Regions from separate parts of the Lipingzhangella rawalii genome, predicted to be linked through region 1. Evidence: riboswitches for the same ligand, from Rfam matches in the RefSeq annotation. Region 1 holds a riboswitch; each other region holds the start of a gene.
The links. Region 1 has a riboswitch for cobalamin ahead of RIF23_RS08400 (ABC transporter substrate-binding protein). Riboswitches for the same ligand answer to the same signal wherever they lie in the genome.
Positions count from the first base shown of each region.

Region 2: another riboswitch for cobalamin. It lies ahead of RIF23_RS12240 (putative cobaltochelatase); the one in region 1 lies ahead of RIF23_RS08400 (ABC transporter substrate-binding protein).
Region 3: another riboswitch for cobalamin. It lies ahead of RIF23_RS09825 (ABC transporter substrate-binding protein); the one in region 1 lies ahead of RIF23_RS08400 (ABC transporter substrate-binding protein).
Region 4: another riboswitch for cobalamin. It lies ahead of metE (5-methyltetrahydropteroyltriglutamate--homocysteine S-methyltransferase); the one in region 1 lies ahead of RIF23_RS08400 (ABC transporter substrate-binding protein).

Region 1 covers NZ_JAVLVT010000003.1:364,059-367,714, forward strand. Annotated here, with positions in the region: gene RIF23_RS08395 (FecCD family ABC transporter permease) at 1-766, opposite strand, end outside; gene RIF23_RS08400 (ABC transporter substrate-binding protein) at 763-1,986, opposite strand; cobalamin riboswitch at 2,218-2,387, opposite strand; gene RIF23_RS08405 (ornithine cyclodeaminase family protein) at 2,471-3,433, shown strand; gene RIF23_RS08410 (phosphoenolpyruvate carboxykinase (GTP)) at 3,570-3,656, shown strand, end outside.
Region 2 covers NZ_JAVLVT010000005.1:271,126-274,781, forward strand. Annotated here, with positions in the region: gene RIF23_RS12225 (DUF6504 family protein) at 60-365, shown strand; gene RIF23_RS12230 (amidase) at 463-1,896, opposite strand; tRNA gene RIF23_RS12235 (tRNA-Met) at 2,099-2,172, shown strand; cobalamin riboswitch at 2,443-2,615, shown strand; gene RIF23_RS12240 (putative cobaltochelatase) at 2,653-3,656, shown strand, end outside.
Region 3 covers NZ_JAVLVT010000004.1:33,486-37,141, reverse strand. Annotated here, with positions in the region: gene RIF23_RS09830 (FecCD family ABC transporter permease) at 1-451, opposite strand, end outside; gene RIF23_RS09825 (ABC transporter substrate-binding protein) at 456-1,517, opposite strand; cobalamin riboswitch at 1,544-1,725, opposite strand; gene RIF23_RS09820 (hypothetical protein) at 1,935-2,606, shown strand; gene RIF23_RS09815 (serine/threonine-protein kinase) at 2,739-3,656, shown strand, end outside.
Region 4 covers NZ_JAVLVT010000006.1:220,346-224,001, reverse strand. Annotated here, with positions in the region: gene metE (5-methyltetrahydropteroyltriglutamate--homocysteine S-methyltransferase) at 1-1,217, opposite strand, end outside; cobalamin riboswitch at 1,354-1,594, opposite strand; gene RIF23_RS14965 (hypothetical protein) at 2,246-2,452, shown strand; gene RIF23_RS14960 (hypothetical protein) at 2,442-3,143, shown strand; gene RIF23_RS14955 (MerR family transcriptional regulator) at 3,307-3,656, shown strand, end outside.

The sequences.
Region 1 (3,656 bases):
CGTAGGTGTCCCCGAGCAGCATCGCGTTCAGCGGTTTGACGAGTGCGAGGCTCGCGAGGCTCCCCACCCCGAGGATCGGCAGGAGCCAGGCCAGGTCGGGCCAGGTCGGGCCGGAGAAACTCCCCATCCCCCACATCACGAACTGCTGGACCTGACGCGGGTCGGCGGATGCCACCAGCACGCTCACCAGTGCGCTGACTCCCGAGCCGACCATCACCCCGATAATCAGCAGTGTCGCCACCGACTGGGTCCAGCGAGCCAGCAGCAGCATGAGCGCGAGGACGGACGCGGCACCCATGGCCGCCGCCAGCACCGTGCCCGCACGGCCACCGCCGGCAAGACCGGCGGTGAAGGCCGCGCTTCCGCTACCCGACGCCAGGACCACGATGGCCACGCCCAGGCTGGCACCGGAACTGACCCCCAGAATGTAGGGCTCGGCCAGGGGGTTGCGCAGCAGGGTCTGCATCTGGAGCCCGGCCAGGCCCAGCGCCGATCCGGCGGCCAGCGCGGTCACCGCGCGGGGGAGCCGGACCTCCCAGACGATGGTGTGCGTCTGTGCGCTGACGGGGCCGGTTCCGAACAGGGCGTGGCCCACCTCGACCAGTGGGATCGGAGTGGACCCCAGAACCAGCGCCAGAGCCAGCAGGCTGGCCGTGGCGGCGCTCAGCGCCCCGAGTCGTGCTGGAACGGGCATCCGAGCACGGGGGCGGGGGAGTGGGGGTGCTGCCTGGTGCATCCCCACCCCACCGTCGACCGTGTGGGTCATGCCTCGTCCAGCTGTCGGTAGTACACGAGCTCGTGCTCCTCCAGCAGGTCCGGATGCACGATCCGCACCAGGTCGGCCAACACCAGGTCGGGCCGGCTCACCCCCTCTTCCCAGTAGAGGTTGCCGCCGGTGGGACCGATCTTGTTGTTGTTGGTCCACACCTCCCCGGTCGTGACCGCCGTGAACTCCGCGTAACGGCCGTCGTCTGCGGTGACGTCGTCGAGGCTGCCCCAGTCGGCGCCGGCGATCCAGGGAGTGGTGTCCTGGGCCTGGGCCAGCACCTCCTCCACGTCCAGCTCGACACTCGCCCCGCCGGTGGTGTCCGACCAGGCGTAGTCGGCCCCGGCGTCCGCCAGGAGCCGGCCGGCGTAGGAGTCCCCGGCCGGTACAGTCCACACCCCGTCGCGCATCTGGCCCGTGAGTACCTGCACGGACTCGGCGTCGGCGACCTGCTCCGCGATATCCCGGTAGTCCGCCTCGATGTCGGCGAACTCCGCGCGCGCCTGGCGTTCGGTCCCGGTGAGCGCCGCGGCCAGCTTGATCCACTCGGCACGGCCCAGGGGGGTTGGCTCCAGCCATTCCGCGTTCGCGATGACGGGAATGCCCGCATCGCGTACTCCCTGATCGTCGGGGTCCTGCACTCCCGCGGTCATGACCAGATCCGGATCGTGGCTGATTACCAATTCCTGATCGAGGGTCTGGTCAACAGCGAACTCCACGATGTCTCCGTCGTCCAGGCGCTCGCGGTACTCCGTTGTGCTGACCGTGGACCCATCAGCGACTCCGGTGACGGTCTCGGTGCGGTCCAGCAGTTGGAACAGCGGCAGGTGCGTGGTGGAGCGGGAGAACACACTGTCCACCGGAACCTCCACCACGGGAGCCTCCGCGAGCTCGTCCGTCAGCTCGGGTTCGGGGAGGCCGCAGCGCAGCAGCACGTAGCGTTCCGGATCCGCATCCGGAGCCGGTTCCTCGACGGTCACCACCTGGTAGTGGTTCTCGTAGTCGATGGTGAGGTTCTCGGCGTGGTCCAGCTCGAGTTTCTCTGGGAAGTAGTCGGTGTCCGCGTCTGCCTGCGGGTCGTAGTCCTGCACACAGTCGGCGGAAGCTGCCGGGGGTGCAGACGCGGTGTCGTCGGTTGCGTTCTCAGTTCCGGTGGCGCCGCAGGCGGTCAGGGCGAGCGTGGGCGCGAGGATGGGAAGCAGGAATCGAGCAGAGTGCATGGTGTGTTCCAACGGGACTGGGGCCGGCGGCCAACATGTCGTTGTCCCGTGCGAGGACGGGACCGGATCCACACCGGGGGCACGAAAGAGTGGCCACCGGCTCCACGTCAGCGGTGGGGTCCGCGGCGTGCAGCGGCCAGTGGCGGTGGGTGCGCGTGGCCATAGCGAGCGCCGGCACCACAGGCACAGCCATGGTTGGGCCAGTCCTCTCTCGGGGAAATCCGCCCCGGTTGGTGAGGGACAACGGCGAGGAGTCTCCTGGCTCGCGGGTCACTGCCTGGGTCCCGGCCTTCCCATCCCGCAGGACAGTGGCCATCGATGGGACCGGCTCCCCGACTCACAGTGGCGGGACCGCGCCGGATTCGCACCGGCTTCCTCGGTTCGCCGTCGTCATGGTTCGTGCTTTGTCGTTCCTTTTAGGGTGACACATCTTCTAGGGTGAGGAACCTGACATTCACCACGCGCGCCGAGAGTGGGGACGTGGATGACCGTGCACACCGTCAGTGGTGACGAGGTTCGTCGCAGCGTGCCCATGTCCGCGGCCATCGCGGAGCTGCGCAGGGTCCTGATCGAGGTGGCCGAACACGGTGACGCGGCCTTCGACATGCCCGGCCGGCAGGCGCTGGCGGACGGTTCGGTGCTGGTGATGGTGGCCCGGCATGTACGCACCGGCACGGCGGTGGTGAAGGCGCTGAGTGTGCAGCTGAACCGGCAGCCCGCAGTGGTCGGCACTCTCTCCTGGCTGGACCCGAAGCGCGCCACCCCGCTGGTGATGGAGGCGGAGGCGGTCACCACCCTGCGAACCGGTGCCATTGCCGGCCTGGCCACCGATCTGCTGGCTGACGCGGACGCCGACCGGATGGCGCTGGTCGGATCCGGGGCACAGGCCCCGGACCAGGTTCGCGCCGTCCACGCGGTCCGCCCGCTGCGGGAGCTGCGGATCGTCAGTCGCAGTACGGACAACGCCCAGCGCTTGGCCGCGCTGCTACGGGCCGAACTTGTGGACACGCGGATCACGGCCACGGGCACGGATTCGTCCGGGCCGGATGCCATTCGCGTAGCCGTGTCCGGCATGCCCATTGTGAGTTGCGCCACCTCCGCCCGTGATCCCGTGCTTGCCGCCAGTGACCTGCATGATCAGGTGCACGTCAACGCCATCGGATCCTTCCGGCCCAGTATGCGTGAGCTGCCCGCAGAGCTGCTCGCGGAGGCGGAGGTGCTGGCGGTGGAGAAACGGAGCGCCGCTCTGGCCGAGTCGGGTGAGGTTATTCACGCCGTGGAGTCCGGTCACCGCTCCGAGGGCGACATTTGCGAATTGGGCGAGCTGTTGCGGCATCCGGTGCGGCGATCGGGACGCACCGTGTTCACGTCAGTGGGTACCGGAATCCAGGACTGGACGATCGCGCAAGCCGTCGCGGAACGCGTCGAGGCAGTGGGCGCGGGGTGAACACCCGGCGAGCGCTGGGCAAATAGGTCTAAGCCAAGGGTCTAGGCCAACTGTCTACGCCAAATGGCCAGCGTAGGTGTGGATCGGTCATCATGCGAGCGCAAGACCCCTACCTTTAGGAGCCGTTGTGACTGACCTGACCCATGCCGTCGACGCACCGCCGACCAGCCATCGTGAGCTGGCCGACTGGGTGCGTGAGGTCGCCGACCTCACCCGGCCGGAT
Region 2 (3,656 bases), on a different contig from region 1:
CTTTCTTCCCCGGGGTCGGGCCGAGAAGCCATCCGTTCGTCGTGGGTGCTGGGGGAAGTATGGGAACGCTGTTCGCCGCTCGGGTCGAGGTCTGGACCTGCTCCGGGCGCCCGGTGCGGTTTCTGTGGCGCGGGCGGCTGTACGTGGTGCGGCGGATTGTGGAGCACTGGGTGACCCTCCCGGCCGTCTGGGACTCGACGGAGCCCGAGCAGCCCGCCGCCACCCAGAGTCCACACCGGGACACAGCTCTGCGTCGTCGTGAGTACTGGCGGGTGCATGCCGGAACGGGGCCTGCCCCTGGCGCCTACGAGCTGCGGTACGACTCGCATACTCAGGAGTGGCTGCTCACCCGGGTCTGGGACTGATCTTGGACGTCACGGAGCAGGGAGGCGGCAGAATTCCCGCGCGCTAGGGCACGGGATCCACGTCCGGAGGAAGCTCCCAGCCGGAGGCGTGCGGCCGCTACCCCACGACTGGACGGCGGGCCCCTGCCGCGGTGCCCCGCTCGAATGCCCGTCCCACCTCCAGTAGGCGGCGTTCCGCCAGATGCGGCCCCACGATCTGGAGTCCGACCGGCAGGCCTTCGGGTGTGAACCCCGCCGGCACCGAGAGGGCTGGGCATCCCGTGATCGAGATCAGGTAGCACGAACGCATCCAGTCCAGATAGGTCGCCTGGGCCACCCCGTCGATCTCCGTGGGGTACTCCTGCTCCACGGGGAACGGAACCACCTGACTCACCGGAAGCACCAGGACGTCGTAGGTCATGAAGAACTCCCGCATCCGGTGGTACAGCTCGGTGTGTCGGCGTTCCGCCGCCGCCACATCCGCCCCGTCCAGGGTGCGGCCCTGTCGGATGTTCCACGCCAGGCTCGGCTTGAGCTGATCTGGGGCCGCGTCCAACAGCGGCCCCAGATTGCTCGCCATAGTCCAGGCCCGCAGGGTGCGAAACGCCTCGTCGGCGCCGGAGAGGTCCGGCGTGGCCTCCACAACCGTGCAGCCCAGTTCGTCGAAGACGCCGAGCTGCTGACGTAGCACCGCCAGCACCGCCGGGTCCGTGGGGAACTCCCCACCCAGATCGGGGCTCCACGCCACCCGGAGCCCCGCCACATCCGCCTCCGGCGGAGCGGCGAACCGATCCGGGGACTCCGGGACCGCGATCGGACTTCGCGCGTCCGGGCCGGCGAGAACGGACAGCAGCAGGCCCACATCGTCCACACTCCGAGCCATCGGTCCCTGCACACTCAGAGTCGACCAGCCCAACGGCGCCGGCCAGGACGGGACCCGCCCGGGGCTCGGGCGCAGACCCACCACGTTCGTGAACGAGGCCGGATTCCGCAGCGAGCCCCCCATGTCCGAACCCTCGGCCAAAGGGTGCAAGCCAGCGGCCAGAGCCGCCGCCGCGCCCCCACTACTGCCCCCGGCCGAGCGGGAGACGTCGTAGGGGTTGCGGGTGGTCCCAAACACCGGGTTGAAGGTGTGCGAGCCCGCCGCGAATTCCGGAACGTTCGACTTGCCGACCGTGATCGCCCCCGCGGCGCGGATCCGTTCCACGACCAGCTCGTCCCGGTCCGGAACGTGGTCGGCAAATAGGGGAGAGCCCGAGGTGGTGCGCACTCCCGCGGTGGCATGCGTGTCCTTGTGGGCGATCGGTAGCCCGTGCAGCGGCCCTACGGCCGCACCGGCCGCCCACCGCTCGTCCGCAGCGTGGGCCTCCGTCAGGGCACGTTCCGCACACAGTGACACCACCGCATTGATCTTCGGGTTGACCCGCTCGATCCGGTCCAGGTGGGCCCGGACCACCTCCCGCGCCGACACCGCACCCGCGTGCAGCAACCCGGCCAACTCTCTGGCCGAGTGGAAGACCAGCCCCGTCGTCTCCTCGCCCGTGTCACTCATCCAGCCCCTCCACCACGACGCGTTGTTTCAGGTGCTGCGCATCCTAGAACGCACCTCCACCGGTCGCCCCCGGCAGGAATCGCCGGAAACCAGCGGCCCCAACTGGCGGCTCCACGCTGTGCGATGCCACACACCCGGCCCCTGTGCGGCCACGCCGAGTTGCATACCCCCGCCACAACCCCTAACGTTGAAAACGCATCGACGCGGGGTGGAGCAGTTCGGTAGCTCGTTGGGCTCATAACCCAAAGGTCGCAGGTTCAAATCCTGCCCCCGCTACGGATCAAGGGCTGGCGTGGACGGACGTTGAACGTCCCTTCACGCCAGCCCTTTGCGTGTGTGCGCAGGGCACCGCAGGCCGAACGTGTCCTGGGGCCATTCCGTGCGCAGCCTGTCCGCGCTGGCGCCGAGAACCAGGGTCCGGTGGGCCGGGTTCCGGGCTGCCCCCGTACAGCACCACACCACGTGCTCTGCATCGCCCCGAGCTCAGAGTTTCGCGTCGCCGGGCTCGGTAGGGGCCCGGCCCCCGCCGGATGGGGGCGCGGCGGGTGTGCGATCCTGGACGACGGTGTCAGCAGCAGGAACCCGGTGTGAGTCCGGGACGGTCCCGCCACTGTGACCAGGAAGCGGCCCCCATACAGCCACTGCCGCATCGCCGGTGGGAAGGCGGCGGGCAGCGAAGATCTGGAAGTCAGGAGACTGGGCGACACCCGAGAACCAAACCTGTGGGCGAGGATTCCCAAGGAAGGATGGAGCTGCGTGAGCGCCACCGCTCGCTACCCGTTCAGCGCGGTCGTCGGGATGGACGACCTCAAGCTGGCCCTGCTGATCAATGCCGTATCGCCCGGAGTGGGCGGCGTGCTCGTGCGTGGGGAGAAGGGCACCGCCAAGTCCACCATCGTGCGGGCACTTGCCGCACTGCTACCGGACCTGGATGTTGTGGCCGGATGCCGCTTCTCCTGCGATCCGCGTCAGCCCGATCCCGACTGTCCCGACGGGCCGCACACCGTCGACGCCGAAACAACACACAGCCGCCCGGCCCGCCTGGTCGAACTGCCGGTCGGGGCCAGCGAGGACCGGCTGGCCGGCTCCCTGGACATCGAGCGGGCCCTGACTTCCGGAGTCAAAGCTTTCGAACCCGGCCTGCTCGCCGAGGCCCACCGCGGCGCCCTGTACGTGGACGAGGTTAACCTCCTGCACGACCATCTGGTGGATCTGCTGCTGGACGCCGCCGCGATGGGAGTTTCCCACGTCGAACGGGAAGGAGTCTCGGTCTCCCACGCCGCACGGTTCCTGCTCGTTGGAACGATGAACCCGGAGGAGGGGGAACTACGGCCGCAGCTCCTCGACCGCTTCGGGCTCACTGTCGAGGCGACCGCAACCCGGGAGCCTGCCGAGCGGGCCGAGGTGGTGCGCCGTCGGCTGGCATTCGAGGAGAACCCGTCCGCCTTCGCCGCCCAGTACGCCGAGGCTGACGCCGAGCTCGCCACCAGTATCCGCGACGCCCAGCAGCGGCTGGGCCAGGTCCAGCTCACGGACACGGCCCTGGAACAGGTCACCGCGGTCTGCGCGGCCTTCGACGTGGACGGTCTCCGCGCCGACCTGGTCACCGCCCGCGCGGCCACCGCGCTCGCTGCCTGGCGGGCCCACCCCGAGGTCACCACCGACGACGTTCGGGACGCCGCACGTCTTGCTCTGCCACACCGGCGTCGTCGTGACCCGTTCGACGCCCCGGACCTGGACGAGGACCGGCTCCAGGAGGC
Region 3 (3,656 bases), on a different contig from region 1:
AGACGTAGCCGATCAGCGCGCCGGTGCCCAGGACGGTGATCGCCAGAACGGCGGCGACGGCGGCCCCAGCATTGATGCCCAGAATGCCCGGGCCACCCAGGGGGTTGCGGGTGATGCCCTGGACCAGGACACCGGCCATACCCAGGGCCATACCCACCACCAGACCGACCAGGGTGCGTGGCACCCGCAGATGCAGGATCACCAGGTCGGTGTTGGAGCCGGTGTAGGAGAAGTAGGCCGCGTGCACATCGGCGAGGGCGAGGGTCTGGTTGCCGTACAGCAGCGAGGCGAGTGTGGTGGCGCCCAGGGCGCACACCGCGACGAACAGCCCGGCGGTGCGGGACCAGCTGCCCTGCAACATCCCGGCCCCCTCGGCCGCGGCCTGGAGCCGGGCGCGGAGGGCGGCCAGGATGGGGGCGGACGCAGCCGGGGCGGGTGCGTGCGAAGCCATGGCGTTACTCGTAGAGCTCCGGGTGCACCATCTCGGCGATCTCCGCCACCACGGGCGCACTACGCACCCCGGCGGAGCGGTCGGCGAACGTGAATTCCAGGACCTGGTCTTCCTCCACTGCGGTGACGTTGGCCAGGGCCGGGTCGTTGCGGATCTCGGCGACGCCGTCGGCCGCGTCGGCGGCGGTCATCTCCGCGTCGCAGCACACATCCACCAGGATGTAGTCCGGATCCCGCTCGATCAGTTCCTCGGTGCTCACGTCGATGTTGCGGGCCTCGTCCAGGTCCGCGAAGGGGTTCTCGGCGCCGGCGTGTTCCAACAGCACCGTGGAGAAGTCCGGTTCCCCGGTGACCCGGAAGCCCTCGTCATCGGGACGGCCGATGACCACCGAGGGAGTGTCCTCCGCCTCCGCAACGATCTCCTCGGTTTCGGAGACCGTCTCCTGCATCTCGGTGACGACCTCCTCGGCCCGCTCCTCCACACCGAAGATCGTGCCGAGGTCGTGCAGGTCCGCGTAGATACTGTCCATCGTCACCGTGCTGGGGTCGATGGACTCGTCGGTGCCGCCGTCCTCGGAGGGGCACAGCGGGCTGAAGATCCAGCTCTCGATGCCCAGCTCCCGCAGCTCGGTGCGGGTGCCGAAACTGCCGTCTCCACCGTCGGCAAACACCCCGTTGAACCCGGACAGCACGAAGTCCGGATCGTGGTTCAGTAGCTCCTCGCGGCTGGGGATGTTCGCATAGTACTCCTGGGCTTCCTGAGCTTCGGCGTACTCCGGCAGGACCTCGGCGTCCAGGTAGGCCGTGCCCACCAGCCGGTCGCTGATGCCCAGCGCGTGGGCCATCTCGATCGCGGGCTGGTAGGCGGCGAACACGCGCTCCGGGGCCTCGTCGGCGGGAACCTCGATGTCGCAGTTCTGGATCGTGTCGCCGGCGGCTTGGCCACCCTCGTCCGTGGTGCCGCCGTCCCCGCCATCCGTGGGGCTACATGCGCCGAGGGCAAGGGTGAGGCCGAGAATCGGAGCGAGAGTGCGCACACCTCGGGTGCGCGCGTCGATATGAGTCATGGGGACCCAACCATCCTTCGTGGTCGTACCGTCGCTGGGTCGTAGCCGGTCTCCTGGCTCCCGGAGTCGGGACTCGGGTCCCCGCACGGCACCGCCTTCCCGGATCTCCAGACCCAGTGGCGCGTGGTGCCGTGCCCTCCGGTCACAGTGGCGAGGACCGCGCCGGTTTCACACCGGCTTCCCGTGCACTACGACCCGTGCAGTTTTTCCGATGATCGCACACCGCCGTCGGTGGTTCGGGCGCAGGGGAGCACAGGCACCTACTGGTACACCACGGAGATCCGTTGTGAACTGCGGATATTGCGGGCTGGTATCAGTGCGGTCCCGATTGGTGCAACGGAGGGACGCGTCTGTCCATACTCGCTAGTCTGGACCGGCTTCTGGCTGTACTCCTGACATTCCCCCAGGGAGTCAACCATGACGGACCATGCTCCCCCGGAACGCACGGCGGGGGCCGGCCGGACGCGCCGGCACCGGCGTCGTCGGCGCATCTGGACTGGCGCCGTGTTACTGGTGTCGGTGCTGGTGGCGGCGGGCCTGGGTGGCACGCTCTACTGGGAGCGGAACCTACGCCCGGTCACGACCGAGTACGAGTACCACGAGGGAGAGCAGTTCCTGGTGCGTCATCCGGCGGGCTGGGAGCTTGCCACTCGTGACAGTGGGCAGGACCGGACCGGGGTCGAGATCGAACAGCGCCAGGACACCGACGCGTTGGCCATGGCGGTGCTGCCCTGGGCCGAGCACGAGGACGGCCCGGACGCCTCAATGCAGCTGGCCGGATTCGCCGAGGATATGTCCACCGCGAACGTGTACGCAGACTACAGCTACACCGAACTCGATCCGGAGCGGTTTCGGGAATGGCCCAGCCACTGGGACGTGGCGGCAATCGAGGCGAGCGTCACCTACACCGACGCCTATCTGGACCGGCATCTGGATGTCGAGGAGTCCGACTGGTTCGAGATCTGGCTCCAGGTGCACGTGGACAACCGGGTGTCCTACACCCTGACCTGGGCCGGGCCGCAGCCCGAACGCATCCGCTACGACGAGGTGATCCACGGCACTATGGGGTCGTTCCAACACGATCCGTGATGCCTGTCCGGCCGCCATTGCGGTGACTGGTCGCCCGAATCCCCACAGCCACGGCGCTGCCGCTTTCGCTACCCTGGTGGCCGTTCTGTCCCGCGGAGCGTCGAGGCTTCGTCCCCTGAATGAGGCGATGTGATGGTAGCGGACCAGGCGGCGCGGATCGTTGCAGGCCGGTACGAGCTGGTGGAGGCCCTGGGGCGGGGCGGAATGGGCATGGTTTGGCGAGCCCGGGACGTGGAACTGGGGCGGGAGGTCGCCCTCAAGGAAGTGCGTCTGCCCATGGAGCTTGCCGAAGCCGAACGGACCGAGGCGCATGCCCGAGTCCGGAGAGAGGCCCGCACCGCGGCCCGGCTGTCCGATGAGCCGGGGGTCACCACCGTGTACGACGTGGTCGAGGCACAGGGACATCCCTGGGTGGTCATGCAACTGGTGCGAGGCTCCTCGCTCCAGCATCTGCTGCGGGAACACGGCCCCATGCCGCCTGCCCGGGTTACCCAGATCGCCCGCACCCTGCTGGAGGCGCTGCGGGCCGCGCACGCGTGTGGCGTGGTGCACCGGGACATCAAACCCGCGAACGTGATGCTGTCCCGGGACGGCCGGGTGCTGCTGACCGATTTCGGGATCGCCACCATCGTCGGGGAGACCGCGGTCACCCGCACCGGTGCATTGGTGGGCTCGCCCGAGTACATGGCCCCCGAACGCCTGGAGGGCACCGGGACGGCGGAGCCACCCTCGGATCTGTGGAGTCTGGGGGCGACGCTGTACACCACGGTGCAGGGTCAGTCCCTGTTCGCCCGGGATTCTGTCGCCTCCACGGTCGCCGCGATCATGTCCGCGCCGGTATCCCCACCGAGCCGGGGCGCGGAGCTGACCCCGTTGATTATGGCATTGCTGGAGCGGGACCCCGCCCGCCGGCCGAGTGCGGACGAGGCTCTGAGCCTGCTTGCGCAGGCCGAGTCGCAGCCGAGCGCCGGGTGGTCGTCGGGAGCGCAGCCGGGAATGGCCGAGACCAGGGCGGCTCCGCCAGCCCCACCATCGGCCTCACCGGTGGCA
Region 4 (3,656 bases), on a different contig from region 1:
GCCCGAACCCGGGGCTCACGCAGGTCACTGGCGCTGCCCCGATCCGCCACGGCCGCGCGGGCCCGCGCCAACTCGTCCACCACGGACGCAGCGTCCTGCCCGTGGCGCAGGGCCCGACCGAGCAGCACCACCTCGGCGACCTTCTGCCGCGCGAAGGCCAGCCAGCTGCGCAGCCGTTCGGGCATTGCGGTCTCTCGGTCCACGTCGTAGGGAACGTGGAGCAGGGAACAGGAAGTGGACACCCCCAAACGCCCGACGCTGCCCAGCAGGGTGGCGGCCTTGGTCATCGCCGTGTCGACGTCGGTTCGCCAGATGTTGCGCCCGTCCACAACCCCGGCCACGACCTCCTTGTCCCGCAGGGCCGTCTGTGCGGCGGCCGCATCTCCGGCGGTGGGGTCGGTGACCAGGTCGAGAGCCAAACCCTCCACCGGTACGCGGGCGAGGGTCCCCAGCGCCTCCCCGAGGGAACCGAAGTAACTGGCCACCAGGATGCTCGGACGGTCTGGACGCCCACCCAGCCGGGTGTAGGCCTGGTCCAGCGCGGCCAGCTCCGCGGCGGAACGGTCGGCCACGAACGCCGGTTCGTCCAACTGGACCCACTCCGCCCCGGCGGAGTGCAGGGCGGCCAACAGCTCCTCGTACACCGGAAGCAGTCGTTCCAGGAGGGACAACGGCTGGAAGTCCTCCGGCGCGTCGGCGTGTGCCTTGGCCAGCAGCAGGAAGGTGACCGGCCCCAGCAGTACCGGCCGGGTCTCCAGGCCCAGTTTGCGGGCCTCAACGTACTCGTCGATGGGCTTGCTGCCCGCCAGTGCGAACCCGGTATCCGGGCCCAGCTCCGGAACCAGGTAGTGGTAGTTCGTGTCGAACCACTTGGTCATTTCCAGGGCGGGGGCCTGTTGGGTGCCGCGAGCCGCGGCGAAGTAGGTGTCCAGGGGGGAGAGCCCCAGCTCGGTGTGGCGCGGAGGTAGGGCACCGACCAGGGCTGCGGTGTCCAGAACCTGGTCGTAATAGGAGAAGGTGTTGGAGGGAATCGAGTCCAGCCCGGCCGCCTTGAGCTCGTCCCAGGTGTTCACCCGCAGTGTCCGGGCGGTTTCCTCCAGGTCGGCGGCGGTGCTGGTTCCGGCCCAGTAGCTTTCCACCGCACGCTTGAGCTCCCGATCGGGTCCGATCCGGGGATAGCCAAGAATGGTGGCGCCAACGGGGTTACGATCAGTCACTTGCTCTCTCCTCGCGAGCTCGTCTGCGGCGTCCGAGGCACGCGCGCAGCATCGGCGAGGAGGACCGGGGCACCCGGGTCGCTCTGTCTCTCGCTCCCTGCCCACCCGCGAGGCTCGGACGCAAGCGCCCACCGGGCGGTGGGCGCTACCACAGGCAGGTCTTCGGACTCGTGGGCGCGTGAGCTCTCGACACTCGGCCTACTGGCCGTCGCTTCCCGGACGTGGCGTCCAGTGCTTTACCGCGATCACCGCGGTGACGGCGTTCGTTCCCACTAACCGCTGCGGGGCAGTCCCGGATTCTCACCGGATTCCCTGTTGCCTCCCCCGGTCGCCACCGTGTGCTGACTCCCGGGAGAACCTGTCGCACTGTTGAGAGTAGCAACTCCGCGCCAACGCGGGGAGTCCTGGGGAGCAGCACCCACCCGGTAGGAGACCGCACTCCGCGCCCCGGTACTGGTCGCCGCCGGGCCAGCAGCAGTGCCAGCACCACCGGGCACGGCCGATGCTCCGCTGGCTGGTCGGCTCGGGGCCGCCGGTCCATTGCGGCGGCGCGCCGGGTGCGGCTGTCCCGGGCCGGCACGGCGGGTATCGACACGGCACAGCCCCCGTCAGTGACTGAGATACATGTCACGCTGCTCCGTGTTCGGGGATACCCGTCGCGCTGCCATGCCGCACTCCTGGACCACCAGGCCGCCACACCGCCGTGTGCAGCGGATTCGTGATGCGTTCGCGTGAACAGCGAACGTGTGCCCCTCCAGTAACCCTTCCCCAACGAGAGGGTAGAGTCGCTCCCGACAAGGTCAGCCGTAATCGCCGTGTGCTTCTGGCCTTCCGCTTGTCACGGTGGGGGCGGGCCAGGCTCTGGGCTGCGCCCGACCCCACCGTCACATCCACACCGTGGTATCCCCGCCGCGGCCGACACCATGCGTCGACCAGCAGGGATTGCGGACACCGCGCCATCTGGACGGCCCGGTCGGACCCAGTCGGGTCCGACCGGTCGCCGCCACAACCGAGACCTGAGGTAACACATGAGCGTGACCCGGCGGGAGATCGCCGACACTTTGGAGGGCGCGTTCAGCTCGGGGCCTCTGCGCCCCGGGCAGATGGTCAGCGCGGCCGAGTTGCAGGGCGCGTCGCCCGCCGTACTGGCCACTCTCGGCCAGCTCCCGGACGCTCCATACTCGAACCTGCGTAGCCTTTGGCAGCACCTTCCGGAGGTACCTCGTGATCGCTAACACCCAGCAGGAGGTCCCGGACGGCATCGTCGCACTCGCCGACGCCGCCGCACCGTGGGTCAACTCGGGCACCATCGGGGTGCTCCGTGGATTCGACCAGGCAAGCCGGGAACGCAGCGTTCAGCTGCGAGCACGGCTGTTGACCGACGAGCGAAGCCCGATCGATATCGCACCGCTGTCCACTCCCCGGCTGCGGGAGCAGCTCAGCCAGCCCGACTACCAGGATCTGTGCCTGTTGGTGGACTCGGGTGGCTGGCCCACGGTCAAGGCGCAGCGTCTGGCGGCCCTGCTGGGGCTTCCGCTGCTCCAGCGCCCCACCGAGACCACCCCACCGGCAACCGTGCTCGGACTGCGCGAGAATGAGGAGATCATTGACGTCGCGCTCAGTGACTTCGAGATCTACCCCAGCACACCCGAGGCGGGACAGCTCCACGTGAGCCTGGACGGCCAGGAGCTCCCGGTGAGCGACACCCGACACCTGCGTGTCCGGCTGGGCGACGGCCCGACGTCGGGTCAGCTGGTCTGTGCGGTGGCCGATGACGAGAACTCGGCGTTCTCGGGCTCCGTGCTGACGGTGGATCCCGCGCAGCACAGCTTCACCGTGTTGCGCGACGGACGGCCGGTTGCCGATATCACCCGAAGCACACGGTGTGTCGCACTCCCGGACCGGCTGCACGTCATCCATCCCTGAGGCCGTCGTCCGTCGGCACGGCCCAGCCCGGACTCAGCCTGCCGCAGTACCGCGCCCACGAGCGGGTGACTGTTCCGAGCGGCCTGCCCGGTCCTACGGCGCCGACAGCAGCCGTGGGGCCGGGCCTGGACGATAGGGTGGCAGGCTCCGAGGAGGTGCGGTGATGGCCACGGAGCACATGCAAATCGGCACTGTCGCAGAACGAACCGGTCTGTCGCTGCGCACCATCCGGTACTACGACGAGATGGGGCTGGTCACGCCGTCGGCCCGTTCTCCAGGCGGATTCCGGTTGTACTGCGAATCCGATGTGCAGCGGCTGCTGTTGATCACACGGATGCGTCCCCTGGAGTTCAGTCTGGAGGACACCCGCCGGCTACTGAATATCCTGGATCAACTGGATCGGCTGCCCGTGGGGGACGGGGAACACGACCACCGCACGCGGCTGTTGCAGCAGCTCTCCGAGTTCGAGGAGGCTATCGCCAGCCGCTGCGCCTCGCTCCGCGAGCAGCTCAC